DNA from 4 places in the Arthrobacter sp. YC-RL1 genome. Region 4 is predicted to be linked to each of the others. Evidence: riboswitches for the same ligand, from Rfam matches in the RefSeq annotation. Region 4 holds a riboswitch; each other region holds the start of a gene.

Region 1 (7,464 bases), 2.2 Mb from region 4:
GCAACCTGTGGTTTGACTGGTCGATCAGCGTCGAGGATCCCAACGAGTTCGTGCTCGTCGAGGCATTCCGCGATGACGAAGCCGCTGGCGCCCACGTCAACTCCGCACACTTCGCAGCCGGCCTGGAATCCATGCGCCCGCTGCTGGTGTCCACTCCGAAAATCGTCTCCCGCAAGGTCGACGGCGAGGACTGGGACACCATGGGCGAACTTGTCATCGACTAATTCACTCATTAAGCGTTGAAGGCGCGGACCCCGAACGGGGTCCGCGCTTTCGCTCTACGCAGCTGGTGCGGCGGTCAGCCTAGTGGCTGTTCTTGTTTCCGAAGCGGCGTACCAGCAGCAGGAGGATGCCCAGCAGGACAATGGCACCAGCTGCAATGCCGATCCAGGATGCGCTGAAACCGGTCTGCGCCAGGTCATCACGGTCATTCTGGTTGCCGTTGTCCGTCGGGGTGGCCGAAGCTGTCGGCGTGGCCGAGCTGGTCGGCTCGCTCGACTCGTCAGGAGTCTGTGTCGGGGACGGGCTTGCAGTTGGCGATACGCTTTCCGAAGGCGTCGGGCTGGCTGGCGGCTCGGCGGCCACCACGGTGAACGTGGTGGAGATGCTTTCGCGCTGCACCTGCGAGATCAGCAGCTCGTAGTCGCCGGCCTCGGTGCCCTCGGCAATCGGCAGTGTGAAGCTGGTGGTTCCCTGCGCATCCGCCGCCGGGATGTCGGTGATTTCCAGCTCCCCGTTGAAGGCCGAGGCGGTGATCTGCGCGCCTTCCTCCAGACCGGAGACGGTGACCTCGATGTCCTGGCCGGCTTCCGCCTCGGTGGCGGAAAGCTCGACCTGGGCCCAGTCGGTGCCGGCGATCATCGCGCGTCCCAGCGGGGCTGGATCGACGACATCGTGGGACTTGAAGTAGTTCACGGTGGCGTCCAGGTCGATCTGCCCGGAGTCGGCATGGTTCGTGCCTTCGGCGAAGGCCGCGAAGTTGTCGCCGCCAGCGGCCAAAAACGCGTTGGCAACCACGTGGAAGATGGCCTTCTCATCCAGCGGCTCGCCGTTGAAGGTGATGTCCTTGATATGCTCCCCACGAGGTGCGTCCTCGACGTAGGTGTAGGACAGGCCTTCTGAGATGCCCAGCTGCAGCTTCGTGCGCTCGGAGCCCTTAGGCTGCCACTGCTGTTCCAGCGCCTCGCGGATCTGGGCGCCCGTGAGGTCGAAGGTCTTCAGCGTGTTGGCGAAAGGTTGCACCTCGGCGGCCGCCTTGTAGCTGACGCTGCCGTCCTTGCCGTACCGCAGGTCGGCGCGCAGGCCGCCGGCGTTCATGAACGCGATCTGCGCCTTGGTGCCGGCGAAGTCCTCATTCGAGGTGGCCCACAGGTGGATGTCCGCCACGGTGTTGCCCAGCGTGGATTCCACGCCGCGGTCCGATCCCGGTTGCTTGCCGCCGCGCAGGATATCGGCTGAGATCTGCCCGATCTTCTGGTTGCCGACCTTGTCCGATTCCGTGATTGCGGTTTCTACGATCTGAGCGACGGTTTTGTTCGGGGTGTAGACCCAGTCTCCGGCGTCGTCCTTGATGGCAAGGGGCAAGAGCTCGGTCGAGGAATCGGTGACATCACCCCTGGCCTCGTCGACCTCGAGGGAGATCTTGCCCAGGGTGGTGCCGTACTGGTGCGCTTGGATGACCGGGCGCTCGGTGCCTGTGGGGCCCGCGATTTCGCAGTTGTACGGCTGGTGGGTATGGCCTGAAACAATGGCGTCCACCTGCTCGCTGGCACCACGGATCAGTTCGCCGTAGGTGGTTTTCTCTGCGGCGATGGTGCCGCAAGTGATGCTTTCCGAGCCGTTGTGGGTCAGCACGACGATGACTGATGCTTCGCCGTTAGTCGTATCGCCGTCGGAAAGCTGCTTGGCGACGCGGTTGACCGCTTCGAGCTCGTTGCCGAATGCCAGGTCCTTGATCCCCGTGGGGGTCACCAGCGAGGGGACGTCCTCGGTGACAGTTCCGATGAAGCCGACTTTGACGCCGTTGACCTCGCGAATGGCGTATTCCTTCAAGGCCGGCTTGCCGGTGGCCTTGTCGTAGACGTTGGCACCCAGGGCGAAGTCTGCGCCGTCCTGGCCGGAGGCCTTGGCATAGCTGTCGATGACTCGGCCCTTCAGGTCCTCGAAGCCGCGGTCGAATTCGTGGTTGCCCACGGTTGACACGTCGAGACCTCCGGCACCTAATACTTCGATGGTTGGCGCGTCCTCCTGCGAGGCCGAAGCGAAGGTCGAGGCGCCGATGTTGTCGCCGGCCGACACGAAGAGCGTGTTCGGGTTCGCCGCCCGCAGCATGTCGACGGCACCTGCGAGCACAGCGGCGCCCGCGGAGTCCCGATCATCGGCAATGCGGCCGTGGAAGTCGTTGATGTCCAAAATGTCCAGGGTGAATGTCCCCGGGGCTGCTGGCTCTGCTGCCGGGGCGGCCTGCGCGGCAACGCATCCGGAGGCGACCAAAGCTGCAGTAGCCATGGAAGTCAGCGTTAAGTTCTTGATCTGCCTGAACGCAGGCATAGATCCTCCTCAGAGTTAAGCGTGTGACTTATCTCATATTTATCCCATGAAGGTGTACCTGTCGATGCTTGAACGTAGATTTCACGTATAAAACAGATGTTTTTGGCGTTGCAAGGGGCTTATTCGACGTTTTGCATCACTGGAAATGCCGCATGCCCCGCCGATGTGGCAGGGCATGCGGTGAAAAAGAGTCGGAGGCTTTAGCGCTGGCGCTTGCGTCGTGGATCTCCGGCGGTCACAGAGGAAGATCCGACGATACCGCTGAGGAGCAGCATGGCTGCCGCAATGAACATCAGGGTTGAAGCGACCCAGCAGGTGGTTGCCAGAGAGCGCTGGGAGTTGTCCAGCGCGAGCACGAAAATGCAGATGCTGGCCAGCAGCAGTACTACGCCGAGCAACCGTGACTTCATCGTGCACCCTTGAACTGTCGATTTTCGCCAAATAATCGCGAAAAAAATTCGCTATCGGCTGGAATAACATCAATGATGTCATAACTCCAGCCGGTTGAACATACGCCCAAAGTGGTAATTTACTGGGAAACGCTCAATCCTTGGGTTGAGAACGGTTTCCGAAGATCTTCTGCTAAACGCAGGACGTCAGGATCTTCTTGATGGAATCATGCTCTGCCTGAGTCATCCAAGCGCCGTACTTGGCCTTCACCTGAGTCTGTAGCGACACGTATTCGCAGCGGAAGTCCTTGTTTGGCGGCAGCCAGGTTGCAGCATCCTTGTCGCCCTTGGCGGCATTGGTGGGGCCGTCCGATGCCAGGAGGTTCAGCGGGTCGTTGGCGAACTGGAGACGCTTGTCCTTACTCCATTTCTGGGCGCCCTTCTGCCAGGCGTCCGACAGCGCAACAACGTGGTCGATCTGTACGGCAGAACTCGTGGACTGGCCGCGCTCGAAATTGATTGTCTTGCCGGTATAGGGATCTTGGAACGTTCCGCTCAGCACCACGCAATCGACCCGGGCCGGTTTGAATTCAACATTCACCAGATCGCGGGCAAGGATATCGTTGCGCGCATCGCAGCCGTTGTTGTCCGTATCCTTCCAGCCGTTGCTGAACTGCTCGCGGGTGTAGCCGGTCTTCGGAGCACGGCCCTTGATGGTGATGTCTTCCAGCTGATCCAGAGACTTGGCATATGCCGCTTGCTGGTCGGCCGACGGGGCCGCGGCCTGAGCGCCATTTGTCCCGGTGAAATCCGTGGAAGTCAGCGAGGAGCATGAAGCCAGCCCAAGGGTGGACATGACGAGAACTAGGGACAGGGTGCGGCGCGGCAGTCGCATGCGGTGGTATCTCTCCTTGGATATGCAGGGGACTGCAATCCGCGGTCCTAGCATTCGACTCTATGCGCCGGCACCTACGAAACTCCGGTACCGGTCTGGTGTCATTCTGTGATTCTCTTCTCGGCGGTTCGCATGCTGAATCGGAAAAGTTATCAATTTGTCGCTGTAGTCCGCTGTGACAAGTATTGTTTTCTTCCGGTGGACGAAATATGGTCGGCGTAATGCTGTTTCTGTGACCTTTTGGATGTACCTGTGAAGAAGTTCTTGTTCCCGTTGTTGACCGGGGTGCTGCTGCTCAGCGCCTGCACCACACCCGTATCCAAGCTCGAAACCGTGGAACAGCAAGGACCTGGAGGATACGACTCGGCTTGGGAAACAGAACAGCATGGCTACGATGAAGACCCCTACGCGAAGTACTACCAGGAAGGCGTGCCGATTTTCTCGGAGCTGCAAACGCAGGTTTTGAGACCCAGTCCGATCTTCGGTGATCTTGATACTCGTGAGGATGTGGACGATTTTTCCATGGGCATTTCGGGATTTTTCCGATCCACGACCGTCACGGATGAAAATGGCGAGCAGGAGGTTACCAACGAATCGACGTCCATGAGCGGAACCGCAGAAGAAGCGGGTGCGTACAGGGTTGAATTTGGCTGCTGGGGTGTAGGACGCGCAGCCGTGCAGGTATTCATCAACGTAGATTTTCCAGAGATTGGCATGGAGCCAACGTTCGAGATGCCAATGACCTGTAACGTCCCCGCCGCAACCACATACGGCGAGTTTGAGATCGATCGGTCCACCGAGAGCTATTACATTGTGGTCTCCGGTGATCCCGAAACGATTGGATCCTACGAACTCAACCTGTACCGAAGCGATGGCAGGTGAGCGAATGAAGAAAGTGCTGCCTATCCTCGGTGCTGTCATTCTTGCGCTCACGTCGTGCACGACTCCGGTCTCCGAGCTTGGCCCGCTCGATCGGGAACCGCCCAGGGAGCCATCGAACAGTCCGCAATTCCAGCTGCCCGTCGAGGAAATGTCCTCTGAGGAGATCGTCAACCGTCAAGAAGTTGCGCTGCACTACCCGCCGCTGATGTATCTGGCCATGACCGGATTTTTTGCGGACCCTGCTGCCACGGAACGCATGGGATTCTGGCAGGGCGAAATCGAGCAGCGCGGCTACCACGGGTTGGTTGCATGGGCTGCCCAACGCTTTCAATACCAACAGGGCGGAACCCTTGCGCCTGAAGAGTTCTCTTTGGAAACGGATGGCTTGCCGGGCCCGTATCTGATCAAGTACACCTGTTCAGGCTCGGGCCGGACCGACGTTCGAATCAAGGACGGGCCAAAGATGCTGCGGCAAAAAATTGTCCAGTGCTCGACAGATCCGAATGTCGTGGAATTCGAACTTGACGAGAAAAATATCGAGAATCTGGTCATCGAGCTGATCCCGGAGCTCTCGGCTCCGGCGGGTTTTGAAGTCCAGGTCATCCAGTAGCTCCGGAAACACCCGGCGAAGACACGTGTTCGGCCGTCCCGGACGGCTTGTGGTACTAATGGGACGTAGTGACACGGGGTGCCGCCATGCGGCTGAGATAAAACCCGTCGAACCTGATCCAGTTAGCACTGGCGAAGGGAATGTCCTGGATACCTCGATGCCACGCATCTACGCCGGGGTCCCGTTCGCCTTGACACATCTTCAAGGAGTTCGAGCACCATGAACGCACACGCAGCAACCGACACCGCAGCTTCTTCCACCACCGCACTGCCGCTCAAGGAACAACTGGTGCTGGTCACCGGCGGCGCCCGCGGGCTGGGCGCGGCCATCAGCGCCGCTTTTCTGGACGCCGGGGCGAAGGTCGTCGTCAACTACCGCAGCTCGTCGCAGGCGGCCGAGGAACTTGCCGCCGCATTCCCCGGACAGGCGCTGGCATTGCAGGCCGACGTGCGCGACGCCGCCGGGCTGAAGGACCTGGCCGCCGCCGCGGCCGAGCACTTCGGCCGCCCGATCACCACCTTGGTCAACAACGCGCTGGTGGATTTCTCCTTCAACGCAGATGCCCGTTCCAAGGCAGACGAGCTGTCCGCCGAAGAGCTCACGGCCCAGTTCGCCGGTTCCGTGCTCGCACCTGTCGCCGCGATCCAGGCAGTGCTGCCGAGCATGCGCCAGGCGGGCTTCGGACGCATCGTCAACATCGGCACCAACCTGTTCCAGCACCCAGTGGTCCCGTACCACGACTACACCGCGACCAAGGCGGCGCTGCTCTCGCTGACCCGCACCTTCGCGGACGACCTGGGCCCGGAAGGCATCAACGTCAACATGGTTTCCGGAGGCCTGCTGCGCACCACGGATGCCTCGGCCGCCACTCCTGAAGAGGTCTTCGACCTGATCGCCTCCGGCACCCCGTTGCGCCGGGTGACCTCGCCGGCCGAGCTCGCCGACGCGGTGCTGTTCTTCGCCTCGCCGCTCTCGCGCGGGGTGACCGGACAGAACCTGATCGTCGACGGCGGCCTGGTCAAGGGATGAGCGCATCGAGGAAGCAGGCCCGGTTCAACCTGTTCATCTACGGCGCGGGGCACCACCAGGCGGCCTGGCGGGCGCCGGATTCCCCGGCCGAGCGGCTGGGCGAGACCGGGTACTACGTGGAACTGGCGCAGCTGGCCGAACGCGGCCTGCTGGACGCGGTGTTCCTGGCCGACGGCCAGGCCGTCTCCCCGGAGGCCGCGGCGGCCGGACCGACCTGGTTCTTCGAACCGTTCACGCTGCTGTCCGCGTTGAGCCAGCACACCAGCCGGATCGGCCTGGTCTGCACGGTGTCCTCCAGCTTCTACACCCCGTTCCACGCCGCGCGCATGCTGGCCAGCCTGGACCGGCTCTCCGGCGGCCGGGCCGGCGCCAATGTGGTCACCAGCATGTGGGATACCGAGGCGCAGAACCACGGGCGCGAAACCCTGGGCGACCATGCCTACCGCTACGGCCGCGCCGACGAGTTCATCACGGTGCTGCGGGGGCTGTTCGGATCCTACCCCTCAGCGGCGGTGCGGGCCGACCGCGCAGGCGTGTTCACCGACCCGCGGCAGCTGTCGGCCATCGACCACGCGGGCGAGCACTTCGGTGTGCGCGGGCCGCTGAATATCCCCGACGGGCCGCAAGGCTCCCCGGTGCTGTTCCAGGCAGGGGCCTCCGCCCAGGGGCGCGAGCTCGCGGCGGCCCATGCTGAGGCGATCTACGCGGTGGCCGCCGACCGGCAGATGGCGCTGGACTACGCACAGGACGTGCGGTCCCAGGCCGCCGCGGCCGGGCGCGATCCGCAGGCCCTGGCCATCATGCCGGGGCTGGTCGCCTACGTGGGCCGCACGCTGGAGGAGGCCAAGGACAAGCAGCGCCGGCTCAACGACCTGCTGCCCGTCGAGCAGGCACTGGCCCAGCTGGCGGTATTCGTTCAGCAGGACACCAGCGCCTGGGAGCTGGATGCACCGGTGCCCGAACTTCCCTCCGCCGCAGACTTCACCGGCCCGGCCGGACGCTACACGACGATCCTGCGGTTGATCGAGATCCACCAGCCGACGGTGCGCGAGCTGCTCGGGCTGCTGGCGGCCGGGGGAGGGCACTGCACCTTGGTCGGAACGCCGGAG
Region 2 (7,464 bases), 370 kb from region 4:
GGGCGCATCGAGCTGTCCGAGTCCATGCGCATCGCTCCGGGCATGCTGATCGGCGGCGGCATCGCGCTGGCGGGGCTGTCCGGGATCATGCCGCTGTTCGCGGGGGACGAGATCTTCACGACCTACGCGTGGGAGTTCTGGCTTCCGGTCTTCGGCGAGCACAAGTTCGTGACCTCCACGATCTTCGACATCGGCGTGTACCTGGTGGTGCTCGGCCTGGTGCAGGACGTGCTGCGCTCGCTGGGCAGCGAGATCGACCTGCTCTCCGAGGGCCGCAGCCCCATCGAACAGCATGACCCAATCCAAGCGTCGCAGACGGGAGTCGGCCGATGAGCGTGAACATCACTTTCCTGGTCATCACCGGGGTGCTGCTGGCCACCGGGTTCTACCTGGTGCTCGAACGCACCCTGACCCGCGTGCTGCTGGGCATCATGCTGCTGGGCAACGGGGTGAACCTGCTGATCCTGACGGCCGGCGGGCGCAAGGGCGCGGCGCCGCTGTTCAAGCCCGACCTGCCCGCCGATCAGTACTCCGACCCGCTGCCGCAGGCGCTGATCCTGACCGCGATCGTGATCACCTTCGCGGTGACCGCGTTCCTGCTCGCGATGATCTACCGCTCCTGGACGCTGACCAGCGCCGACGTGCTGGCCGACGACACCGAAGACATCAAGGTGTCGCAGTCCACCGCCTATGACGAAGAGGAAGATTCGCCGGTGGCCGAGGACACGACCGAGTTCGTTGACGAAGAAGGCCGACCGATTCGCGAGGGGGAAGAGTGAATTTCCTGGATCTTGCTCCGCTGGCGGTGGTACTGCCGATCTTCGGCGCCGGCGCCGCCTTCCTGGTCCGCCGCCGCATCAAGCTGCAGCGCCTGATCACCATCGGCATCCTGTGCGTGACCCTGCTCCTGGAAGCCGGCATGCTGGCCGCCGTGTGGGGCGGGGAGAGCTACGCGGTGCATATCGGCGGCTGGCAGTCGCCGTGGGGCATCTCGCTGATGGTCGACGGCTTCAGCGCCTTCATGCTGCTGATCTCCACCCTGGTGTCGCTGGCGGTGCTGTTCTACGCGACCAGCCAGGGCCTGGCCGACGGGGACGAACCCGGGCCGGTGTCGGTGTTCCACCCGGCCTACCTGATCCTGCTGGCCGGCGTGTCCAACGCGTTCCTGGCAGCTGACCTGTTCAACCTGTATGTCGGCTTCGAGATCCTGCTGACCGCCAGCTACGTGCTGCTGACCCTGGGCGCCACTGCCGAGCGCATCCGCGCGGGCACCACCTATGTGGTGGTCTCCGTGGTCTCCTCGGTGATCTTCCTGATGGGCATCGCGATGACCTACGCGGCGACCGGCACCGTGAACATGGCGGACCTGGCAGTGAAGCTGCCGCAGCTTGACCAGGGACCGCAGCTGATCCTGCATGTGCTGCTGCTGATCGCCTTCGGCATCAAGGCGGCGGTCTTCCCGCTGTCGCTGTGGCTTCCGGACTCCTATCCGACGGCCCCGGCCCCGGTGACCGCGGTGTTCGCCGGCCTGCTGACCAAGGTGGGGGTGTACGCGATCGTGCGCACCGAGACGCTGCTGTTCCCGGGAGGCGCGGTGAACGCCGGGCTGCTGGTGGTCGCGGCGCTGACCATGGTCATCGGTATCCTCGGCGCGATCGCGCAGACCGACTTCAAGCGTATGCTGTCCTTCACGCTGACCAGCCACATCGGCTACCTGATCTTCGGCGTGGCCGTGGGCGGCGAGCTGGCCATCGCGGCGACCATCTACTACGTCGGCCACCACATCATCGTGCAGACCTCGCTGTTCATGGTGGCGGGGCTGATCGAGCGCCGCGCCGGCAGCGCGAACGTGACCCGGCTGGGATCGCTGGCCAAGCTGTCCCCGGCGCTGTCGCTGCTGTTCTTCATCCCGGCCATCAACTTGGGCGGCATCCCGCCGTTCTCCGGCTTCCTGGGCAAGTTCGGGCTGCTGCATGCGGCCGCGCAGGATGCAGACGCGTTGACCTGGGTGGTCATCGCCGCCGGCCTGCTGACCAGCCTGCTGACCCTGCTGGCGATCATCCGCGTGTGGGCCCGCATGTTCTGGCGCCGCGCGGCGGACGCCGAGATCCCCAACCCGGACCTGGTGGACGAGGCGGCGAAGGTCGCGGACCAGACCGCCGCCGGCGGCGCCCAGGCGCCGCACCTGGGCCTGAAGCTGGCCCGCGAACTCGAATCCGAGGCGCTGCCCTGGGGCATGCGCTACGCCACCGGCTCGCTGGTGGTGGCGGGCATCGCGCTGACGGTGTTCGCCGGGCCGATCTTCGAGTTCTGCCAGCGAGTGGCGGCGCAGCTGATCGCCCACGAACCGTACATCAACGCCATCCTGAGTTACTGAGCGGAGGGACAACATGCCGAACAAGAACCTGGCCCCGCGCGACCAGCGCATCGACGACGCGCTGGACACCGCCGGCGTCCGCCACCGCGCCACGCTCAAGCAGGAGTGGCCGCTGCTGCTCCTGCTGGTTTTCGTCTGGGGAGCGCTCTGGCAGGACTTCTCCCCGGGCAACCTGATCTTTGGCGCCGTCATCGCGCTGGTCATCGTGAACCTGTTCCCGCTGCCGCCGGTGGTGCTCTCCGGGCGGCTGAACCTCTGGTACTGCGTCAAGCTGTTCGGATGGTTCCTGGGCCAGGTCGTCGCCGCCAGCGTCCACGTCGCCTGGCTGGCGGTGGTGCGCGGGAAGAAGACGCGCAGCTCGGTGATCGCGGTGCCGCTGCGCACCGACTCGGACCTGATCGTGATGACCGTGGGCCATGTGCTGACGCTGATTCCCGGGTCCTTCGTGCTCGACGTGGACCGCAGCTCCTCGACCCTGTATCTGCACTACATCGACGTCGACTCGGCCCAGGAGGTCGCGAAGGCGCGGGAGAACATCCGCGACATCGAACGCCGCCTGATCATGGCCATCGGCAGCCAGGACGAGTACGAAGCCATCAAGAACGAATGCAGCCCCCGCGTGAGAAGGACAAAGGAGAAGCCATGATCGAAGTTGTCGTCTGGATCTGCGGCAGCCTGCTCGGGCTGGGCGCCATCGCCTGCCTGGTCCGTGTGGCGAAAGGCCCCTCAATCCTCGACCGGGTGCTGGCCCTGGATGTCATGCTGCTGATCATCTCCGCGGCCCTGTGCCTGGAGATGGCGTTGAACAGGCACACCGACTACGTGCTGTTCGTGGTCGCCGCCTGCACCATCGGGTTCATCGGCTCGGTGACCGTCTCGCGCTATGTCTCGGATCAGAGGAACGCGTAATGGACCTTTTCCTCGACATCCTCGTCGCCGTGCTGCTGATTCTGGGCTGCCTGATGTCCCTGATTGCCGGCATCGGCCTGCTGACCTTTCCCGACATGCTCACCCGCATGCATGCGGCCACCAAACCCCAGGTGCTGGGCTTCCTGCTGATCTTCGCCGGACTGGCCATCCACCTGCGCAGCTGGACCGTCATCCCGGTCCTCGTCCTTGCCTGGGCGATGCAGCTGCTGACCGCCCCGGTGTCTGCGCACATGATCGGCCGCGCCGGCTACCGCACCAAGCACGCGGCCAAGGAGACCCTGTACTCCGACGAGCTGCGCCAGGTCGTGGAGAAGGTGACCTCCGCCCCGCACACCGGGACCGTGCCGGAAATTGATCCGCAGGAGACCGGGCCGGACGCGAAATAACTTCAACCAACAGCAGCGGGCCATTCCCTGAGCAGGCAATGCCCCGCTGCTGTTGCGCTGGAGTGCTACTTGGTGAACTTGGCGATGGCCTTGGTGGTGCCGCGATCAGCCAGCACTTGGATGACCGCTGCGACCACGGCGGAGAACACGGCGAAGCCCAGCGCCTGGCGCATGGAAGCCTCGGCGGCTTCCTCGCTGCCCTTGCGCGGGGCGGTGTTGCCGGTGAAACCCTTCCAGACCTGATCGACCAGCTTGCTGCCGAGGAAGCCCGCACCCAGGGAAATGCCGGTTGCGATGAGCTTTTGTACTGCGTTCATGTGGACCTCACGTTCAACGTTGTGACTTATCGTTCCGTTGCCAGCTTACCTGCGGTATGGTGGGTGGGCAGTAATTATTCCGACAGGGGAGCGTCAAGCCGTTCGCGGCGAAAGGCGCTGAGAGTGCGATAGATCGCAGACCCTCGAACCTGCTCCGGTTAGTACCGGCGAAGGAAGTCGAGCATCTCGGATGCGGACCGGCGCTGGACAGCGCCCCGATTCCGTTCATCCCCCCTCCTGATCAAGGAGGACACCTCATGAGCACAACCCGCACGACGCAGCGCAGCACCTGGCGCGTAGTCGATATCGTCATCGCCTCGGTCATCGCCGTCGCTTCCGGCGTGGTCTTCTGGGCCTGGTCCGCGAGCTACGGCCTGTTCTCGCTGGCCTTCACCGCCTTCCCACCCGGCACTGCCCTGCTTACCGGCCTGTGGCTGTTCCCGGCGGTGCTCGGCGCGCTGATCATCCGCAAGCCCGGCGCCGCACTGTTCTGCGAGGTGCTGGCCGCCGTGGTCGAGGCGCTGCTGGGCACGCACTGGGGCATGCCGGTGCTGATTTCCGGCCTGGTCCAGGGCCTGGGCGCCGAGCTGGTGTTCGCGCTGTTCCGCTACCGTCGCTGGAACCTGCCGGTGGCGTTGCTTGCAGGCCTGGGCTCGGGCCTGTTTGCCGGCCTCAGCGAAGCCTACGTCGTGGGCAGCGTGGCCGAATACACCGAGTTCATGAAGCTGTTCCACGTGGGAGCCACCGCCGTGTCTGGCCTGGTCGTCGCCGGCCTGCTGTCCTGGTGGATTACCCGGGCGCTGGCCCGCACCGGCGCGCTGAGCAACCTCGCCAGCCGCCGCGCGCACCTGGAACCGGCGCTTGCGGTGCGCAAATGAGCGCCGCCGCCAACGGGCGTACGGCCCCGCTGACCCGGCAGGGTGTGGAGATCAGCGCGCGCGGCTTCACCTGGCAGCATGCCGAGCGCGACCGCCCGGCCATCGCCGGACTTGACGTGCAGATCCCTGCAGGTCAGAAGGTGCTCCTGCTGGGCCCCTCGGGGGCCGGCAAATCCACCTTCCTGCATGCGCTGGCCGGCGTGCTCGAAGTCGACCAGGACGCCGGTCCCACCGGCGAGCTGCTGGTCGGCGGGCAGGACGCGTTCGCGCGCAGCTTCCCGGTGGGCCTGATGCAGCAGGATCCGGAAACCCAGGTGGTGCAGAGCCGGGTGGGTGACGACGTCGCCTTCGGCGCCGAGAACCTGGGCATCGACCCGCAGGAGATCCGCGAGCGGATCCCGCAGGCGCTTGACGCCGTGGGGCTCGGCGCACTGGGCTACGAACATCGCACGCAGGAACTGTCCGGCGGGCAGAAGCAGCGCCTGGCCCTGGCCGGGATCCTGGCCATGCGCCCCGGGCTGATGCTGCTTGACGAGCCGACCGCGAATATCGACCCGGGCAGCATCCCGCCGTTGCGCGATGCAGTGATCGGCGCCGTGGAGTCCACCGGGGCGACGCTGATCGTGGTGGAGCACCGGCTGGAGGCGTGGGCCCGGCAGGTGGATCGGGTGCTGGTGCTGGCCCCCGGCGGGGGGATCGCCCACGACCTGCACCCCGAGGCGCTGGCCGGGGACGCGGCGGTGCGCGCCGAATTGGCGCAGGCAGGGGTCTGGATTCCGGGCTATGTTCCGCAGACCTCGCCGGCGCCGAGGGCCGGCGGCGCCCCGATGCTGCACGCCGAGGAGCTGGTTTGCGCGCGGGGCGAGCATGCTGTGCGCACCGCCCCGGCCAGCTTCGAGGTCACCGGCGGCAGGGCCCTGGTGATCCGCGGGGAGAACGGGGCAGGGAAGTCCACGCTGGCACTGACCCTGGGCGGGCTGCTGCAACCTGTGTCAGGCCAGTTCGCCGCCAGCCCCCAGCTGGCCGACGGGTTGCCGCCCTCGCCGTTCAGCTGGAAGGCCGGAGCGCTGGTCGCCCGCATCGGCTCGGTGTTCCAGGAACCCGAGCACCAGTTCGTCACCCAGTCCGTGCGCGAGGAGCTGGCTTTCGCGCCGCTGCGCGCCAGGCACGGCGCGGCCGAGGAGCAGAAGTACGATCCGCGGCAGGTCGAGGCCCGGGTGCAGGAGTTGCTGGAGCGGCTTGGCCTGCAGGACTTGGCCGAAGCCAACCCGTTCACGCTTTCCGGAGGGGAGAAGCGCCGGTTGTCGGTGGCCACAGTGCTGGCCGCCTCGCCGGACGTGGTGATCCTTGACGAGCCGACCTTCGGGCAGGACGCGAACACCTGGCGCGAGCTGGCGCAACTGCTCATCGAGGAACTCGCCGAATCCACCGCGATCATCGCGGTGACCCATGACGAGCATTTCGCCGCGGCGCTGGGGGCCGACGAGCTGGTGCTGGCGCCGGCCGAGGTGGCCGCCGCGAGGACCTCGTCGGGGCCGATGCTGGACGCCCCAGTGGGGGACAGCTGGCTGGCGAAGATCAATCCGCTGGCCAAGTTCGGCGCGATCGCCGGGGCCACCTTGCCGCTGATCAGCACGGTGGACTGGGTTTCGGCGGCGGTGGTCATCGCGGCCACGCTGCTGATGCTGCCGCTGGCGGGGCTGGGCATCGGCGGGTTCTTCCGCCGCGGCTGGCCGCTGCTGGCGGCCGGCGTCATGGCGGCCTGGGGCATCGCCCTGGTGGGCCAGGATTCGGGACGGGTGCTGCTGGATCTGGGGATCTTCGACATCACCGAGGGCTCGGTGGCCGGAGGCGTCGCCACGGGGCTGCGCGCATTGGCCATGGCGGTGCCGATGGTGCTGCTGCTGTCCACCACGAACCCCAGCGACCTGGGCGGCGCGCTGTCCCAGCAGCTGAAGGTGCCGCACCGTTTTGTGCTCGGTGCCTTGGCGGGCATGCGCCTGCTGGGCTTGATGGTGGAGGAATTCACCACGCTGACCCTGGCGCGGCGGGCCCGCGGCATCGGCAACCTGGGCACCGTGCGCCAGCGCGTGGGTGCGAAGCTCGGCCAGCTACTGGCGCTGCTGGTGCAGGCGATCCGCCGGGCCGGGCGCCTGGCCACCACCATGGAGGCCAAGGGCTTCGGCACCGGGCAGCGCACCTGGATCCGCACCGCCACCTTCACCCGGCGCGACGGTGCGGTGCTGGCCGCCGGCGTCCTGCTGGGCGCCGCGGCCATCGCGGCCGCCATCTGGGCCGGGACCTACAACCTGATCTGGTAGCCGGGGCTAGCGGATCGAATCGGCCAGGGCGGACAGCTGTTCGTGCAGCTCGGCGTCCATCCGGATCGGCTTGGCATCCAGGGTGCGCACCGGGGTGAGCAGGCGGACCGAGGACACCAGCCACACGCCGTCGGCCTGGTACAGGTCCTCCGGGCGCAGCGGGCCGTAGCCCAGCTCCCAGCCGTCCTGCTGCGCGGCGTCGAAGATGGCGCTCTGGGTGGTGCCGGGCAGGATACCGGTTTCCAGCATCGGGGT
Region 3 (7,464 bases), 1.4 Mb from region 4:
ACGCCGGGCCTGCTCCAGCACGAGCTCCCAGTCCTGCGCGGCGGCTTCGCCGAGCAGCGCGCCGAGCTCGGCGGTGTTCGGGGTGATCACGGTGGCGCGGGCCAGCAGCGGGTGCAGCGCGGCGGCGTCCTCCAGCAGGGCATCGCCGCTGGTGGCCACCATGACCGGGTCCAGCACCACCGGGGCGTTGACGGTATCCAGCCAGGCGGCGACAGCGCCGATGATCTCCTGGTTTGCCAGCATGCCGATCTTCACCGCGTCGATGCGCACATCCGCGCTGAGCGTTTCAAGCTGCGCGGTGACGAAATCCCCGTCGATGGCCTGCACTCCGCTGACCCCGCGGGTGTTCTGCGCGGTCAGCGCCGTGATCACTGCCATGCCGTAGCCGCCGTTGGCGGCAATGGCCTTCAGATCGGCCTGGATGCCGGCGCCGCCGGACGGGTCGGAGCCCGCGATGGAAAGGATGTTCACTTGGCCGCCTCCCAGGCGGAAACCAGCTGGGCGCTGGCGCTGCGCGGATCATCTGCCTGGCAGACTGGGCGCACCACGGCCATCCCGGCGCCGCCGCCGGCGCGGATGGCCGCGGCGTCATCGGCGGTCACCGCGCCGATGGCCACGCAGGGCAGCGCGGTCCAGCCGGTGCGTTCCGCGAAGCCGTCCAGGCCCAGCGGGGTGGGGTGGTCCTTCTTGGTCGGGGTGGCGCGCACCGCGCCAACACCCAGGTAGTCGATGAACTCGGCATCCAGGTTGGCCTGGGCGATCTGCTCCCGCGTGGAGGCGCTGAGCCCGATGATGCCCTCGCCGATCAGCTGGCGGGCCAGGGACACCGGCACGTCCTTCTGCCCGATGTGGATGCCGGCCACCGCGGCCCCGGCGGCGCGGGCCGCCAGGAATACGTCGATGCGGTCGTTGACCAGCAGCTGCGCCTTGCCCTCGGTCAGCTTTGCGGCCGCAAGCGTCAGCTCGAAGAACTCGCGGGCGCTTTCCTCCTTGGCGCGCAGCTGGATCCACTGGATCCCGCCGGCCACGGCTGCCTCGATCACCTCAAGGGTGCTATGCGGGCTGCAGCTGGCGGTGTTGGCCACCAGGTAGGCTCCGAGATCACGCATAGGTCTTTTCCTCACAGTTCAGGGTCTCAAGTGCGGCGGGCTCAACGGCCGCCAGGGAATCGAGGAAGGCCGCGGCAAAACTGCCCGGCCCGGAGCTGGCGGCCAGCGCCTTTTCGGCGGCCAGGCCGTAGTAACCATGGGCCGCCACGGCGGCTTCGAACGGGTCCTCATGCACCGCGAGCATGCCCGCGCACACCGCACCCAGGGCGCAGCCTCCGCCGGTGATGCGGGTCAGGCCGATGCCGTTGGTGTGCACCAGCACGGTGCGCTGCGCGTCGATGATGGCGTCCGCCTCGCCGGAGATCGCGACCACCGAACCGTATTTCACTGCCAGCTCACGCCCGGCGGCGATGGCTTCCTGCACGCTGTCCAGCGAATCCACACCTCGGCCGGAGGACTCCCAGCCGGCCAGCGCCATGATTTCCGAGGCGTTGCCGCGGATCAGCGTGGGGCGGCGGGCGACGATGCGCCGGGCGAATTCCGTGCGGACCGGCAGCGCTCCGACGGCCACCGGATCCAGCACCCAGGGGGTGCCTGCGGCGCTCGCCGAGTCGACGGCTTCTTCCATGGCGCGCAGCTGCTCGGTGGTGGGCGTGCCCAGGTTGACCAGCACGGCCGAGGCGGCCGCGGCGAACGGCCCGGCTTCCCCGGGCAGGTCAGTCATGGCCGGGGCCGCGCCGGAAGCCAGCAGTACATTGGCGGTGAAGTTGGTAACCACGGTGTTTGTCAGGCAGAACACCAAGGGGGATTGTTCCCGGTAATTGCGGGCAACAATAGGCAGAGTCATGCGACATCCCTCCGCTAGCTTGACCTAGTTCAGGTTCAACGGGTCTCATCTCAGTCGGCTTCTCCGACACCCCGTGTCACTGATCCCGAGGGTACGCAGATATCTTCGCAAGGACAAATCCTTAACGCCGTTGGAAGTTGGCCGGCCCGTGCCGGCCGCTAGAGCCTCGGATCTTCGTAGCTCCTGCCGCGATCGATATTCTTCCGTGCTTCTCGAAGTGCCCTGGAGATTTCCGGGTCAGATCCTTCGAGGTCGTCGGCTCGTCGGTCGAGACTGCGCATGGCGCCTATGGCAAACGGCAGCGCGCAAAGTATGACCAAAACGCAGACGATCAAAATCGAAACCGGATCCACAGGTTATCCATTCCAAGCATTGCGGTGAGCTTAGGCTGAGCCTACAAAGAGGGGCGGACACCGTCAACCGAATCCCGGCTGCTCGGGAAATGATGCGGTGGTGACAGGGTTACCGAGCTATCGCGTCCTCCGCGCAACCAGCGCCTTCACCGTCGCCGCGTCCACCCCCAGCTCCGCGGCCAGCGCCCAGACCCTGTCCACTGCCTCGACCAGGTGCTCGTCCAGCGCTGGCTGCCCTGGCAGCTCATTGACCACGGTGCCCGCCCGGCGGCGCGAGGAGATCAGTCCTTCGGCCTCCAGTTCCTTGTAGGCGCGGGCCACGGTGCCGGCGGCCACACCCAGATCGGCGGCCAGCGCGCGCACCGTGGGCAGCCTGCTCCCGGCGGCCAGTTCGCCCAGCGAAATCAGCGAAGCCACCTGGGCGCGGATCTGTTCATAGGGCGGCAGCGCCGAGTCCAGGTCAACGGTGATCTGGGCGCTCATCGGCGGCCCGCGTCACTGGTCTCCGGCCGCATCGAACCTTGCGGGCGCGGCAGCGCCAGCACCGCCGGCGCACAGAAGACCAGCAGGCCGAACAGGGAGAATTCGGCGAACAACTGGTATCCCATCATTGGCATGGCCACGAACGCGCCGGCGACTACGCGCAGCGAGCGGATTTCAAGCACCTGCCGATACCAGATTTCCACCTCTGCGCCCACCTGCCAAGGGATCGCCACGGAGCGGACGAGCAGGACGAATCCTGCATGCGCGGCGAGCAGTGCCGCGGCCAGCCCGGCAATGATCCACCGGTTCGGCGCGACAAATCCCCGCAGCGGATCCAGCGGAGGGAAGAGCAGGAAGTATAGGCTGGCCGCCATCAGGAGTCCGGCAACGACATAGGTCCACAGCGGCAGCCGTGCGGCGGGTTTGGGCATTCGCGCGGCCGCGCGGGTCTTGATCGCCATGTACGCCAGGTAGGCGGCGTTGACCAGCAGGTAGAACAGCGTCGCGCCCGCGAGGAGGGCCAGGATGGCGGTGGCGCGTTCGGCGGTCGGCATCTCCTGCGTCTCGGAGCTCGGCAGCATTGGCCATCCGACGGCGACCAGCAGGATGGCAGCCATGGCGCTCAGATACTGCACCGCGAACAGCTGCTCGCGCAGCCGGGTGAAGGCGCTGGAGACGGCCGGCCGCAGGGATTCGAAGTTCACCGGCGGGCGCCAGAAGAACATGACGACGGTGATCGCCAGGGCGATGTAGTTGGCGGTCTGGTCCCACCGGCCCGCGAGGTCGTTCATCCGTTCCCAGTACTCGATGCCTTCGCCACCCATGGATTTGTCGGCGTCATCGGAGATCCACCGTGCCTTGAAGTGCAGGGCTTCGCCGGCGAGGCCGGCCAGGAGCACCGTCACCGTGCGGTAGAGGCGATTGAGCCAGGTGATGCGCAGCAGCCGGTTGTCGTGCTCGCTGATGCCGTCCAGCGGCTTGCGCCGCAGGATGAGGATGGTGGCGGCGAAGGCGGCGACCAGCAGGAGGACCAGGCTCAGTGCCAGATAGGGCAGGACCTCTGCGGCCGAACGCAACCCGTCCTGGGCATCGGCGGTCATGTAGTAGCCGTCGCCGTCGTCCTCGATGACCTCCGGCGTGGGGGCGAAGCCCGTGACGTCGCGGACGCTGTAAATCGCCAGCATGCCGGCGGCGAAGGTTGCCGCCATGATTCCGACCAGGGACTTGGGCACCAGCCCGGACAAGGTCCGAGGCTGCAGCGAGGCCGTGCGCTTCGGCCGGAGCTTGTGGGGCCAGGTGAACTGCCCTGCGATGTAGATGAACGCGACCCACAGCGCCGGGGTCGCGGCCGCCCCGATGGCCTCGGGAATGCGAAGCGGCGATTCGTCGTAGTACGGGACTGCCGCGAGGGTGCTGAACCAGTCGGCCGACGTGCTGGCGAAAAATCCGATGAGCGCGCACCAGAAGGCGTGCCGGCGGGCCAGAGCCAGCCGGTCTCCGCCCTCCTTGGACGCGAGGTTGCGCAGGATCACGTAGATGACCAAGGCCGCAATCGCGAAGCTGCCGAACTGTGAAGTCAACGAATTATTCATTGGTCCCGCCTTTCGAAAAGAATGTACCAACTAGCTGATACAAAATAAAGGTGGTCGCAATCAGGTCAAGTCCAGCCCGTTGACGTAGTCTCGACTCATGGGTCTGTTTACTTCCACTCCGCTGCCCGATCCCGTCGGCGACTTCGCGCCGCCCGTGGATGAGCATCCGTCGAAAATCGCCGCCACGCTGGCGAACCTGCGCCACTCCGCCGATACCCGCATCACCCACCCGCGCCGTTTCCGCGTCCAGCAGCTGCGCGCGCTGGAGAAGATGCTCGAAGAGCACCTGGACGACTTCCTCGCCGCGCTGAACGAGGACCTAGGCAAGGGCGCCACCGAAGCGAAGTTCTCCGAGGTGGACGTGGTCCGCGCGGAGATCGACTTCGCTCTGCGCCACTTGGCCGAATGGATGGACCACACCAACGTCAAAGTGCCGCTGGCGCTGCAGCCGGCCATGGCCAAGGTCGAGCCCCGCCCGCTGGGCCTGGTGCTGATCATCGGCCCGTGGAATTACCCGCTGCAGCTCATGCTCGCCCCGCTGGTCGCCGCCATCGCCGCCGGCAATGCCGCGGTGCTGAAGCCTTCGGAGATCGCGCCGGCGACCTCCGGCGCACTGGCCAAGTTCCTGCCGCTATACCTGGACAACCGCGTGTTCGCCGTCATCGAGGGCGGTGTGGACACTGCCACCGAGCTGCTGGCCGCGCGCTGGGACCACATCTTCTTCACCGGAGGCGAGAAGGTCGCCAAGGTGGTCGCCGCCGCAGCTGCCAAGCACCTGACCCCCACGACCCTGGAGCTGGGCGGCAAGTCCCCGGCAGTGGTCGACAACCAGCTGCCGGCCACCGCCAAGCGCCTGGCCTACGCGAAGTTCATGAACGCGGGCCAGACCTGCGTGGCCCCGGACTACGTGCTGACCATCGGCGACTCGGCGCCGCTGATCGAGCGCCTGGGCCAGACCATCCACAGCTTCTACGGCAAGGACCCGTTGACGCACCCGGACTTCGGGCGCATCGCCAGCCGCCGCCATTTCCAGCGCCTGCTGGACATGTTCGAGCAGGGCGAGGTGGTGCACGGCGGGCAGTACGACGAGCAGACCCTGCGCATCGCGCCGACCATCATGCGCAATGTCGACCTCGAAGGCACGCTGATGCAGGAGGAGATCTTCGGCCCGATCCTGCCGGTGATCGAAGTGGCCACCTTCGAGGAGGCCCTGGAATTCATCGCTGCGCGGCCCACCCCGCTGGCCGCCTACCTGATGAGCGAAAGCCCGCGGCTGCAGTCGATCTTCTCCGACCGGGTGCGTGCCGGCGCGATCGTGCACAACGCGCCGCTGGCCCAGATGATCGTTCCGTCCCTGCCGTTCGGCGGCGTCGGGGCCAGCGGAATGGGCTCCTACCACGGTAAGCACGGCTTCGACCGTCTTTCGCAAATGCGCTCGGAACTGAGCAAAACTACGGTGGTCGATACTCTGAGCGCGATATATCCTCCATATTCTTGGGCTAAGCGAAAGATTATTGATCGCTTACTGTAGCGCGGTTCATAGCTTTTGAGCTCGCCGGGGTGCTTGGATTGAAAGGTTGGATTTTTCTATGCACCAGGAGCTGTAACGCATGAGTGAGCCCGCACCGTCCCAAGACGGTCTGAAGCGTGGTCTCAAGGCCCGCCACCTGCAGATGATTGCAATTGGCGGATCGATCGGAACCGGACTGTTCGTCGCCTCCGGCGGAGCCATCGCCGACGCGGGCCCCGGGGGAGCGCTCATTGCCTACGGCCTGATCGGCCTCATGGTGCTGCTGCTGATGCAGTCGCTGGGCGAAATGAGCGCGCGGCTCCCGGTCGCCGGCTCCTTCCAGACCTATGCCACTGTCTTCGTGAACCGGCATTTCGGCTTTGCCATTGGCTGGAACTACTGGTTCAACTGGGCGATCACCGTCGCCGCCGAGCTGGTCGCCGCGGGCATCATCATGTCCTACTGGTTCCCCAATTCCCCGAGCTGGATCTGGGCGGCGCTCTTCCTGGCGCTGCTCACCGGCCTGAACGCCCTGTCCGCCAAGGCCTTTGGCGAGGGCGAGTACTGGCTGGCGATGATCAAGGTCGTCACCGTGATCGTGTTCCTGATCTGCGGTGTGGCGATGATCTTCGGCATCATCGGCGGAACCTCGCCCGGCTTCAGCAACTGGACCGAAGGCGAGGCGCCGATCGTCGGCGGCTGGCTGTCCATCGTCTCGGTCTTCATGATCGCCGGCTTCTCCTTCCAGGGCACCGAGCTGATCGGCGTGGCAGCCGGCGAGGCGGAGAACCCCAAGCGCGACATCCCGAAGGCCATCAAGGCGATCTTCTGGCGCATCATGCTGTTCTACATCGGCGCGATCTTCGTGATCGGCATGCTGATCCCGTACCTGGATCCCTCGCTGCTCTCCTCCGAGGCATCCGACATTGCGACCTCGCCGTTCACCCTGGTCTTCGAGCGCGCCGGCATCGCTTTCGCCGCGGCGCTGATGAACGCAGTGATCCTCTCCGCCATCCTGTCCGCGGGCAACTCAGGGCTATATGCCTCTGCGCGCATGCTTTATTCGATGGCGCTGGACGGCAAGGCGCCGAAGATCTTCGGGCGGCTGAACCGCCGCGGCGTGCCGATGCCCGCCATGCTGCTGACCGCTTCGGTGGGCCTGTTCGGCTTCCTGACGGCCATCATCGGGCAGGGCGCAGCCTACACCTGGCTGCTGAACGTCTCAGGCCTGTCGGGATTCATCGCCTGGGTGGGCATCGCGGTCTGCCACTACCAGTTCCGCAAGCAGTACATCGCCAGCGGCCAGGACCTGGCCAAGCTGCCCTACAAGGCGCCGCTGTTCCCGCTGGGCCCGATCCTGGCGTTCGTGATCCTCATCGTGGTCATCGCCGGCCAGAACTACCAGGCGGTCATCGAGGGCAACCTGCTGCAGGTGGTCTCCTCCTACATCGGCCTGCCGATCTTCCTGCTGCTGTGGCTGGGCCACTGGCTGGCTACCCGCAAGCAGCCAGCCGTGAAGATCGACCCCTGGACCGCAAAGCTGCACTAGGCGTTCAGCGCCGCATCCACGATCACCCGGGCCTCTGCCAGCACCTGCTGCAGATGCTCGGGTGATTTTGTCGATTCCGCG
Region 4 (7,464 bases):
CCGAAAGGATAATCGTCATATCGGATACTGGCTAACGGTCAGCAGTTAGCTATCGTGGTAAAGAAAGCGTATTGTCCTTCGCCGAGCTGGATTACGGCGAGGATGGTCAATCGGGAGCAATCCAAAGGCAGTCACCCCATGGTTACCAACAGCCAACCGCAACTTGGAACGCTGGAGCCTGCGATCGATTCCTTGTCGACGATCAGCGCGCCATCCACTATAGGCACGGATGAAGCCGATTCAATGGCCCTCTCAGGACAGGGCTCGGCCGCCAGGACTGAGGCGGCCCCGTCGCCGGCTAAACGTCCCCGCTCGCCATTAACTGGGATGCAGCGCGGAGCTCTGCTCTCGCGCGGTACGGCTCCTGTAGCTCGGACACCGTGGGTGATTTCACTGCCAGCGTCTAATCCATCCGTTGTTTCTTGCCGCTCTGAACCTGGAATTCATTGGATCGATGCCGCGGCCTTACGACGTGATCGGCTTGTTCGGGGCCCAAGTAGCCGTTTCGTCGGGCGGTCCCTCAGCGATCTTGGTCCCTATGGCGGCGCTCCCGGAGTGGCAACGAAGGGGACGTCGTGATTCCCGGCACCCTCATGGCCAATGTCGTGATGCCCGACCCGGAACTTGGATCAAGCGTTGAGCCTGTTTCTTGCTGTGGTCAGGCATACGATTCTGGACCAGCAAATTTCAGCATGGATACTGCGTCCCGGCTCGAGGTTCGTAAACGGCCTCTTTCGGACAAGTGCCGATGCGCACCTCTGTGCTTCGGCTCTCATCGGACTTTCCTTGAAACCCTGAGCACCACGTAAGCCACCTACCGCTAGATCCACTCGGCCTCGGGACAGGAACACTCCAGCATTGGGGGCATGGCGGTCGCAGATGCGCACGCTACGAGACCACGTCCTTGGAACTGCCGAGTCGACGGTTCGTTCCATTAACAGTATTTTCCCCGGTAAACACTCACGAAGGATAAAAATGATATTCACGAATAAGGTTGCACTCGTTACAGCAGCGGGCGCGGGGATCGGCCGCGCAATTTCCTTGCGCCTGGCCGCTGAAGGAGCTGCAGTCATCGTCTCAGATGTGAACGACGAAGCTGGTAGGGAAACCGTCGCGCTCATTGAGGTTGCAGGAGGACGCGCCGCATACAAGCACGCGAATGTCGCTGATGTCGACGAGGTCGGGCAGCTGGTGCCGTTCGCCCTGGACGCCTACGGACGTCTGGACATGGCTGTGAACAACGCTGGACTAGGGGTGAGTCCGAAACCAGTTCAGGAAATCTCCATCCCGGAATGGGACCGCGCGGTGAATGTGACCCTGCGTGGTACTTTCCTGTCCATGCAGTCGCAGATTGCCCACTTCACCCAGCAAGGACATGGAGGAATTGTAAACATCGCCTCCCTTGCCGGAATTAGTGCGACCCCCGACATGACACCTTACGGAGCCGCGAAACACGGCGTGGTTTCGTTGACACGCAGTGTCGCCAAAGAGACTGCCAGTCTTGGTATCAGGGTCAACGCGGTAGCACCGGGCGCAATTGAAACTGCGGCGCTGGCATCCCTGCCGTCTGAGGTCAAGGCAGCACAAATTGCCCGGATCCCCATGAAGCAGATGGGAAAACCCGATGATATCGCAAATGCCGTTGCATTCCTTCTGTCCGACCAAGCATCCTTCATCACGGGAGTGGTACTGCGGGTTGACGGCGGAACCGAGGCATAGAGGATCGGGTCCCAAACTCCATGCCAATGCGTGAGGATTCCTAGACAAGATCCGAATCCACAGGTCCAACGGCTGTTGCAAAACCTGATTAAACAGGAACTGTAACGGCCGTGGCCTATTTAAGCAGGGGAATCAGAAACTTCACGTTTTGTTGGGTTGCACCGTCGCATCTCTACAACCGAGCACCGGTACTTAACAGGAGTCCTAGACCGGCCCACCTTGGTCCAGCTTGGCATGGCGCATGGGAATGTTGGTTAGTCGCGGAAGTCGTCTTCGGAGGGGCGGACCCGGTCATCGGCACGAGGGTAAGACTGAAGCAGGGTGGCAATGCGAGCAACCGCAGGAGGGCGTGAGTACCACCTTGAGAGAGGAGAAACTTTTGGAAATCAACGAGAACCTGGCTTCCGGCGTGCCGTATACCAAGGGCCAAGGGATTCCACTAGTCCTGATTCACGGGCACGGGGTCGACCACCGGATTCTCCTGGCCCTGGACGAGGTGCTGGCGGCGACCGGTGTTTTCCAACGGATCTACGTCGACCTTCCCGGCATGGGAGGCACCGCTGCACTGGACGGCGCCGGCGGCCTGCCGGAAATCGTCGACTGGCTTGAGCAGCTGATCCGGCGGCAGTGCGGGGAACGGCCGTTCGCGATGATCGGCAACTCGCTCGGGTCGCTGCTGGCCCAGGAGATGGCGGACCGCTTCGGCCCCCAGGTAGTCGGCATGGCGATGCTGGCGCCCTTGGTGTATCCCGCGCATTCGCAGCGGACCGTGCCGCCGCGGGAAATCCTGCTGCAGGATCCCGAGCTGCTGGCCGGGCTGCCGACGCAGGACGCGGATCATTATCAACAGATGTCGGTGCTCCAAACGGTGGAGAACTTCCAACGCTTCCGCACCCACGCGCTGCCCGGGATCCGCGCGGTGAACCTGCGTTCGCTGGCCAAGCTGTCCAAACGCTACTTCCTGGACGAGCTGCCGGTCGAGCGGACCTCCCAGCTGGCCTGCCCGGTGCTGATGCTGTGCGGGATGCAGGACCACGTCACCGGTTTCGCCGATCCGGGCAGGCTCGCTGCGAGGTATCCATCGGCCGAAATCGTTGTCGTTCCCGCGGCGGGGCACAACGTGCACCTTGACCAACCCGATATTGCGGCAGAAGAAATTACCGCCTGGAGCCGGGCCGTGCGTGCCTTTGCCGGGTCGTGAGTTGTAACAGTCGGAGATCCCGTGCCCGCTTTCACGGCACAGATGAGTCGGTACTTGTTACCAATCCGTGCTTCTCTGTGGCATCCCACTAGGAGAAAATCATGAGACAACACGCGGAGTATTCCACGGCTGGAAGGAGTTCAGATGTCTGAGAGGCTCGTTCTTCGCAACTGGACCAGCGTGGAGGAAGTACCCGAACTCCTGGATGTCTGGCGCAACTCGGTGGAGGGAGGACGCGACTTCCTCTCGGCCGCCGACGTGGACGCCGTTGCCAACGCTCTCGAAGCGGTCTACTCCCAGCGCGTCTCGGTGCGGATCGCCCAGCTGGGCAAGGAGATCATCGGCTTCGCCGCCTGGAGCGAAACACAGATCGAGCTCTTGTGGGTACGCCACCACGACCGCCACCACGGCGTGGGCAGCGCGCTGCTGAATGACATCCTCGCGCTGTGCCCGGCGGCCTGCATCCAGATCAATGGGCAGAACGCGAGCACCCTCTCGTTTTTTCTCGACCACGGGTTCCAGATCGAAAAGGAAGCCGAGCACACCGACCAGCTGGCCCGGATCCAGCTGCGCCATGTCCGGCTTTCGGCCCCGGACGTGTCACGATAGATCCATGAGCGAAAACACCCGTGAACTGCGTGAAGTCAAAGTCGAACGAGTAGAGTCCAAAAGGTACCGGGCGACCAGCGGCGAAACCGGTGCCAGCCTGGAATTCGGCCAGGGCGAAGGGCTGCTGACCCCGGTGGAGCTGCTGCTGGCGGCCATCGCCGGGTGCTCGGCCATCGACGTCGACGTGGCCACCACGCGCCGCAGCGAGCCGGAGAAGTTCGAGGTGGCCGCCAGCGGCTACAAGCTGAGCGAGGAGGGCGCCGGACGCATGGAGGACATCAAGATGTCCTTCGACCTGAAGTTCCCGGACACCGACGAGGGCCGCAAGGCCGCCGGCATGGTCGAGCGCATCGTGAAGCTCTCCCACGACAAGTACTGCACGGTCTCGCGCACCGTCGAGCTAGGGGCCAAGGTCACCAGCGAGATCGCCGACTAGCGAACCTCCGGCCGCGGCGGGAAGCCGGCAGGGAGCCGGCGCATCACAACGCCGCATCACAACATAGTCAACATGCAACTGCCCGGTGCAGCGGCTCGTGGGGCGGATTCGGGAAGACCGAATCCGCACGAGCGCTGCCCGGGCAGTTGCGCGTGCGCCGCCGCGCAGGGGAGCGTGCCCCGAGCGCGGACGGCGGAAGCCTAACGCTGGGCCAGGACCTGGAAGGTGATGGTTCCCTCGGCATCCACGTTCGCGTCGAGCACCTTGTCATCCAGGGCGTCGGTGACCAGCTCGTCGAGGAAGACGGGACTGCCCTCGCCCTGGATCACCTGGTCCGCCGGCTGCGGGCCGTCGACGACCCGCACGGCGAAACGCGCGGTCTGCTGGCTTTCGGTCTCGTCGGCGGGCTGGATGCGGAGCCCCGCCTCGTTGTCCTCCGTCTGGTTGGTGACCAGCGAGGTCACGATCGCATCGGCCTGATCGGTCAGTGTCAGCACTGTATTCTCCTTCCGGTTGCGGTGCCGCCCGGTTCCGGGCGCCTTCACGCAACGCTTCCGTACGAGCCGGGGCGCGGGCAAACGAACTCATGGATCTTTGAGGATTTACCCATCCGGCACCTTGGAACGAGGCGCGCCCGGGACTCCCGGACCGGCTGCGCCGCGCGCGAAGATGACGCGCCCGCGGCGCAGAGTTGGCATTTGTGGTGCAGCTCATGCCTATAATCGCTTCAACTCCGCGGGAGCCTGAACCGACCAGGCTGAGAGGGCACCGAGCCGACCGCTACACCTGATGCGGGTCATGCCGCCGTAGGAAGGAAGTGCCGTCGTTGCACGTTGCCATCATCGGGGCCGGGATCATCGGCTTGTCCACCGCCTTCGAACTGCGTTCGCGCGGCTGCGAGGTCACCGTCATCGACCCGGATCCCGGGCAGGGGGCCAGCCGCGCCGCGGCCGGCATGCTCGCCCCAGCCGCCGAAACCACCTGGGGCCACGGAATCCTGCACGAGCTGCTCGGCGCCTCCAACCAGGCCTACCCGGACTTCGTGCAGCGCATCGAGCAGGCCACCGGCCGGCGCCCGGACTACCTGCAGAACGCAACCCTGGTGGTCGCCGCCGAACCGGCCGACCGCGACGCCCTGCACGAGCTGGTGCAGCTGCAGACGTCCCTGGGCTTCAGCGCGCAGACCCTGCTGCCCAGCGCCGCCCGCCGGCTGGAACCGGCGCTGGCCAGCAACATCGCCGGCGCGGTGCGCTGCGCCGGGGACCACCAGATCGACCCGCGCTCCGTGGTGGCGATCCTGGCCGGGCACCTGGACGCCCAGCTGGTGCGCGAACCGGCCGTCGAGCTGCTGCAGCGTGCCGGGACCACCCACGCGGTGCGTACCCGCAGCGGCCGGATCATCGAGGCGGACCAGGTGGTGCTCGCCGCGGGCCTGGGCACCGTGGCCGGGACGCCGGAACTTCCGCTGCGCCCGGTCTACGGGGACATCTTCCGGCTGCAGGGCCCTGCGGGCCCGCGGCTGCTCACGCACACGGTGCGCGGGATCGTGCATCGCGACCCGGTCTACCTGGTGCCGCGCGCGGACGGCTCGCTGGTGCTGGGCGCCAGCAGCCGCGAGGACGGCAACGAGGCGGTCAACATCGGGCAGATGCACAAGCTGCTGGACAACGCCCGCCGCCTGGTGCCCGGGATCGTCGACTGCTCGCTGAACGAGGTCATCGCCCGCGCCAGGCCCGGCACCCCCGACGACCGGCCGCTGATCGGGCGGCTGGATGACGGAATGGTGCTCTCCACCGGCTATTCCCGCCACGGGGTGCTGCTCACCCCGTTCGGCTCCTCGCTGACCGCGGACCTGGTCCTGAGCCAGCCGCCGCACGCAGAGCACGCCCGGGCCGTGGACCCCGCGCGCTTCAGCGGCGGGAGTGCGCCGGACCCGGCAGGACTTTCCCGAGCTGAACCGTCCCGAACCGATCCTTCACGACTTGCACCGACCCGAATGGAGCTGCACCCATGACCATCGACATCACGCTGAACTCAACCCCCACCACGATCCAGCAGGGTTCCACCCTGCGCGATCTGGTCTCTTCGCACTTGGGCCGCGAACTTGACGAACAGGGCCAGGCCGCCGACGGCACCAAGCTGGGCCTGGCCGTCGCCGTGAACGGCGCGGTGGTCCCGCGCAGCGCTTGGGCGCAGCGGGAATTGGCCGCCGGCCACACCGTCGAACTCGTCACCGCCGCCCAGGGAGGCTGAACCAATGCAGCGCAGCACGCAGAACACCACTGAAACCACCGCCGCCGCGGACCTCACCGAGCTGGATGCCGTCAACGACGCCTTCGAGGTGGCAGGGCGCAGCTTCGGCTCCCGGCTGATCCTGGGCACCGGCGGGGCCACCTCGCTGAGCACCCTGGAGCAGGCGCTCGCGCTCTCCGGCACCGAATTGACCACGGTGTCCATCCGGCACTACTCGGCCGGCGGCTCGGCCAGCGTGTACGAGCTGCTGCAGCGCCACGGCATCGCCGCGCTGCCGAATACCGCTGGCTGCTTCACCGCCCGCGACGCGATCCTCACCGCCCACCTGGCGCGCGAGGCGCTGGAAACGAACTGGGTGAAGCTGGAGGTGATCGCCGACGAGCACACCCTGCTGCCCGACCCGCTGGAGCTGTTCGCCGCCGCCGAGCAGCTGGTCGCCGACGGCTTCGAGGTCTTCGCCTACACCAACGACGACCCTGCGCTGGCCGCCCGGCTGCAGGACGCCGGGGTCGCGGCGGTCATGCCGGCCGGGGCGCCCATCGGCTCCGGGCTGGGCATCCTGAACCCGCACAACATCGCCACCATCGTCTCCCGCGCCACCGTCCCGGTGATCCTGGATGCCGGGGTGGGTACCGCTTCCGACGCCGCGAAGGCGATGGAGCTGGGCTGCGACGCGGTGCTGCTGGCCAGCGCCGTGACCCGCGCCCACAACGCCCCGCTGATGGCCGCCGCGATGCGCGACGCCGTGCGCGCCGGACGCGCCGCCCGGCTGGCGGGGCGCATCCCGGTGCGCGACACCGCGCTGGCCTCCTCCCCGGGCGAGGGAATGATGCAGGCGCTGATCGGGGACTTCTCGTGAGCGGCCGCGCACCGCTGGTCGCACCGCGCACCGCGCTGGACCCTGCCCAGCTGGCCCGCTATTCCCGGCACCTGACCCTGCCCGGGGTCGGGGAGGAAGGCCAGCGCCGCATCGCCGCCGCGCGCGTGCTGGTCATCGGCGCCGGGGGACTGGGCAGCCCGATCTCCAGCTACCTGATCGCCGCCGGCGTGGGCACGCTGGCGGTCATGGACGACGACACCGTGGAGCTGTCCAACCTGCAGCGCCAGATCATGCACCGCCAGTCGGACGTCGGGGCGCGCAAGGTCGACTCGGTGCCCCGGCTGGCGGCGCAGCTGAACGACCAGGTCCTGGTGGTTCCCCTGGGGCAGCGGCTGACCCCGGACAACGCGCTGGAGCTGTTCGCCG

The links. Region 4 has a riboswitch for thiamine pyrophosphate ahead of thiO (glycine oxidase ThiO). Riboswitches for the same ligand answer to the same signal wherever they lie in the genome.
Region 1: linked by a shared signal. The riboswitch ahead of ATC04_RS16595 (3-oxoacyl-ACP reductase) and the one ahead of thiO (glycine oxidase ThiO) in region 4 are both predicted to bind thiamine pyrophosphate.
Region 2: linked by a shared signal. The riboswitch ahead of ATC04_RS04895 (ECF transporter S component) and the one ahead of thiO (glycine oxidase ThiO) in region 4 are both predicted to bind thiamine pyrophosphate.
Region 3: linked by a shared signal. The riboswitch ahead of thiM (hydroxyethylthiazole kinase) and the one ahead of thiO (glycine oxidase ThiO) in region 4 are both predicted to bind thiamine pyrophosphate.

What each region holds. Positions count from the first base shown of each region.
Region 1 is NZ_CP013297.1:3,606,566-3,614,029, reverse strand. It holds gene ATC04_RS16625 (putative quinol monooxygenase) at 1-224, shown strand, start outside; gene ATC04_RS16620 (5'-nucleotidase C-terminal domain-containing protein) at 304-2,508, opposite strand; gene ATC04_RS16615 (hypothetical protein) at 2,751-2,960, opposite strand; gene ATC04_RS16610 (HNH endonuclease family protein) at 3,133-3,834, opposite strand; gene ATC04_RS16605 (hypothetical protein) at 4,087-4,716, shown strand; gene ATC04_RS16600 (hypothetical protein) at 4,721-5,326, shown strand; TPP riboswitch at 5,391-5,484, shown strand; gene ATC04_RS16595 (3-oxoacyl-ACP reductase) at 5,546-6,355, shown strand; gene ATC04_RS16590 (NtaA/DmoA family FMN-dependent monooxygenase) at 6,352-7,464, shown strand, end outside.
Region 2 is NZ_CP013297.1:1,049,874-1,057,337, forward strand. It holds gene ATC04_RS04860 (Na+/H+ antiporter subunit A) at 1-333, shown strand, start outside; gene ATC04_RS04865 (Na(+)/H(+) antiporter subunit C) at 330-779, shown strand; gene ATC04_RS04870 (Na+/H+ antiporter subunit D) at 776-2,377, shown strand; gene ATC04_RS04875 (Na+/H+ antiporter subunit E) at 2,391-3,023, shown strand; gene ATC04_RS04880 (monovalent cation/H+ antiporter complex subunit F) at 3,020-3,286, shown strand; gene mnhG (monovalent cation/H(+) antiporter subunit G) at 3,286-3,693, shown strand; gene ATC04_RS04890 (DUF4235 domain-containing protein) at 3,759-4,010, opposite strand; TPP riboswitch at 4,085-4,203, shown strand; gene ATC04_RS04895 (ECF transporter S component) at 4,268-4,888, shown strand; gene ATC04_RS04900 (ATP-binding cassette domain-containing protein) at 4,885-7,209, shown strand; gene ATC04_RS04905 (aminodeoxychorismate lyase) at 7,216-7,464, opposite strand, start outside.
Region 3 is NZ_CP013297.1:69,991-77,454, reverse strand. It holds gene thiD (bifunctional hydroxymethylpyrimidine kinase/phosphomethylpyrimidine kinase) at 1-471, opposite strand, end outside; gene thiE (thiamine phosphate synthase) at 468-1,109, opposite strand; gene thiM (hydroxyethylthiazole kinase) at 1,102-1,896, opposite strand; TPP riboswitch at 1,886-1,980, opposite strand; gene ATC04_RS00375 (GntR family transcriptional regulator) at 2,367-2,732, opposite strand; gene ATC04_RS00370 (hypothetical protein) at 2,729-4,324, opposite strand; gene ATC04_RS00365 (aldehyde dehydrogenase family protein) at 4,422-5,855, shown strand; gene ATC04_RS00360 (amino acid permease) at 5,935-7,383, shown strand; gene pgm (phosphoglucomutase (alpha-D-glucose-1,6-bisphosphate-dependent)) at 7,380-7,464, opposite strand, start outside.
Region 4 is NZ_CP013297.1:1,424,045-1,431,508, forward strand. It holds gene ATC04_RS06715 (SDR family NAD(P)-dependent oxidoreductase) at 880-1,719, shown strand; gene ATC04_RS06720 (alpha/beta hydrolase) at 2,069-2,920, shown strand; gene ATC04_RS06725 (GNAT family N-acetyltransferase) at 3,065-3,529, shown strand; gene ATC04_RS06730 (OsmC family protein) at 3,534-3,965, shown strand; gene ATC04_RS06735 (hypothetical protein) at 4,166-4,462, opposite strand; TPP riboswitch at 4,691-4,795, shown strand; gene thiO (glycine oxidase ThiO) at 4,783-5,979, shown strand; gene thiS (sulfur carrier protein ThiS) at 5,976-6,218, shown strand; gene ATC04_RS06750 (thiazole synthase) at 6,223-7,077, shown strand; gene ATC04_RS06755 (ThiF family adenylyltransferase) at 7,074-7,464, shown strand, end outside.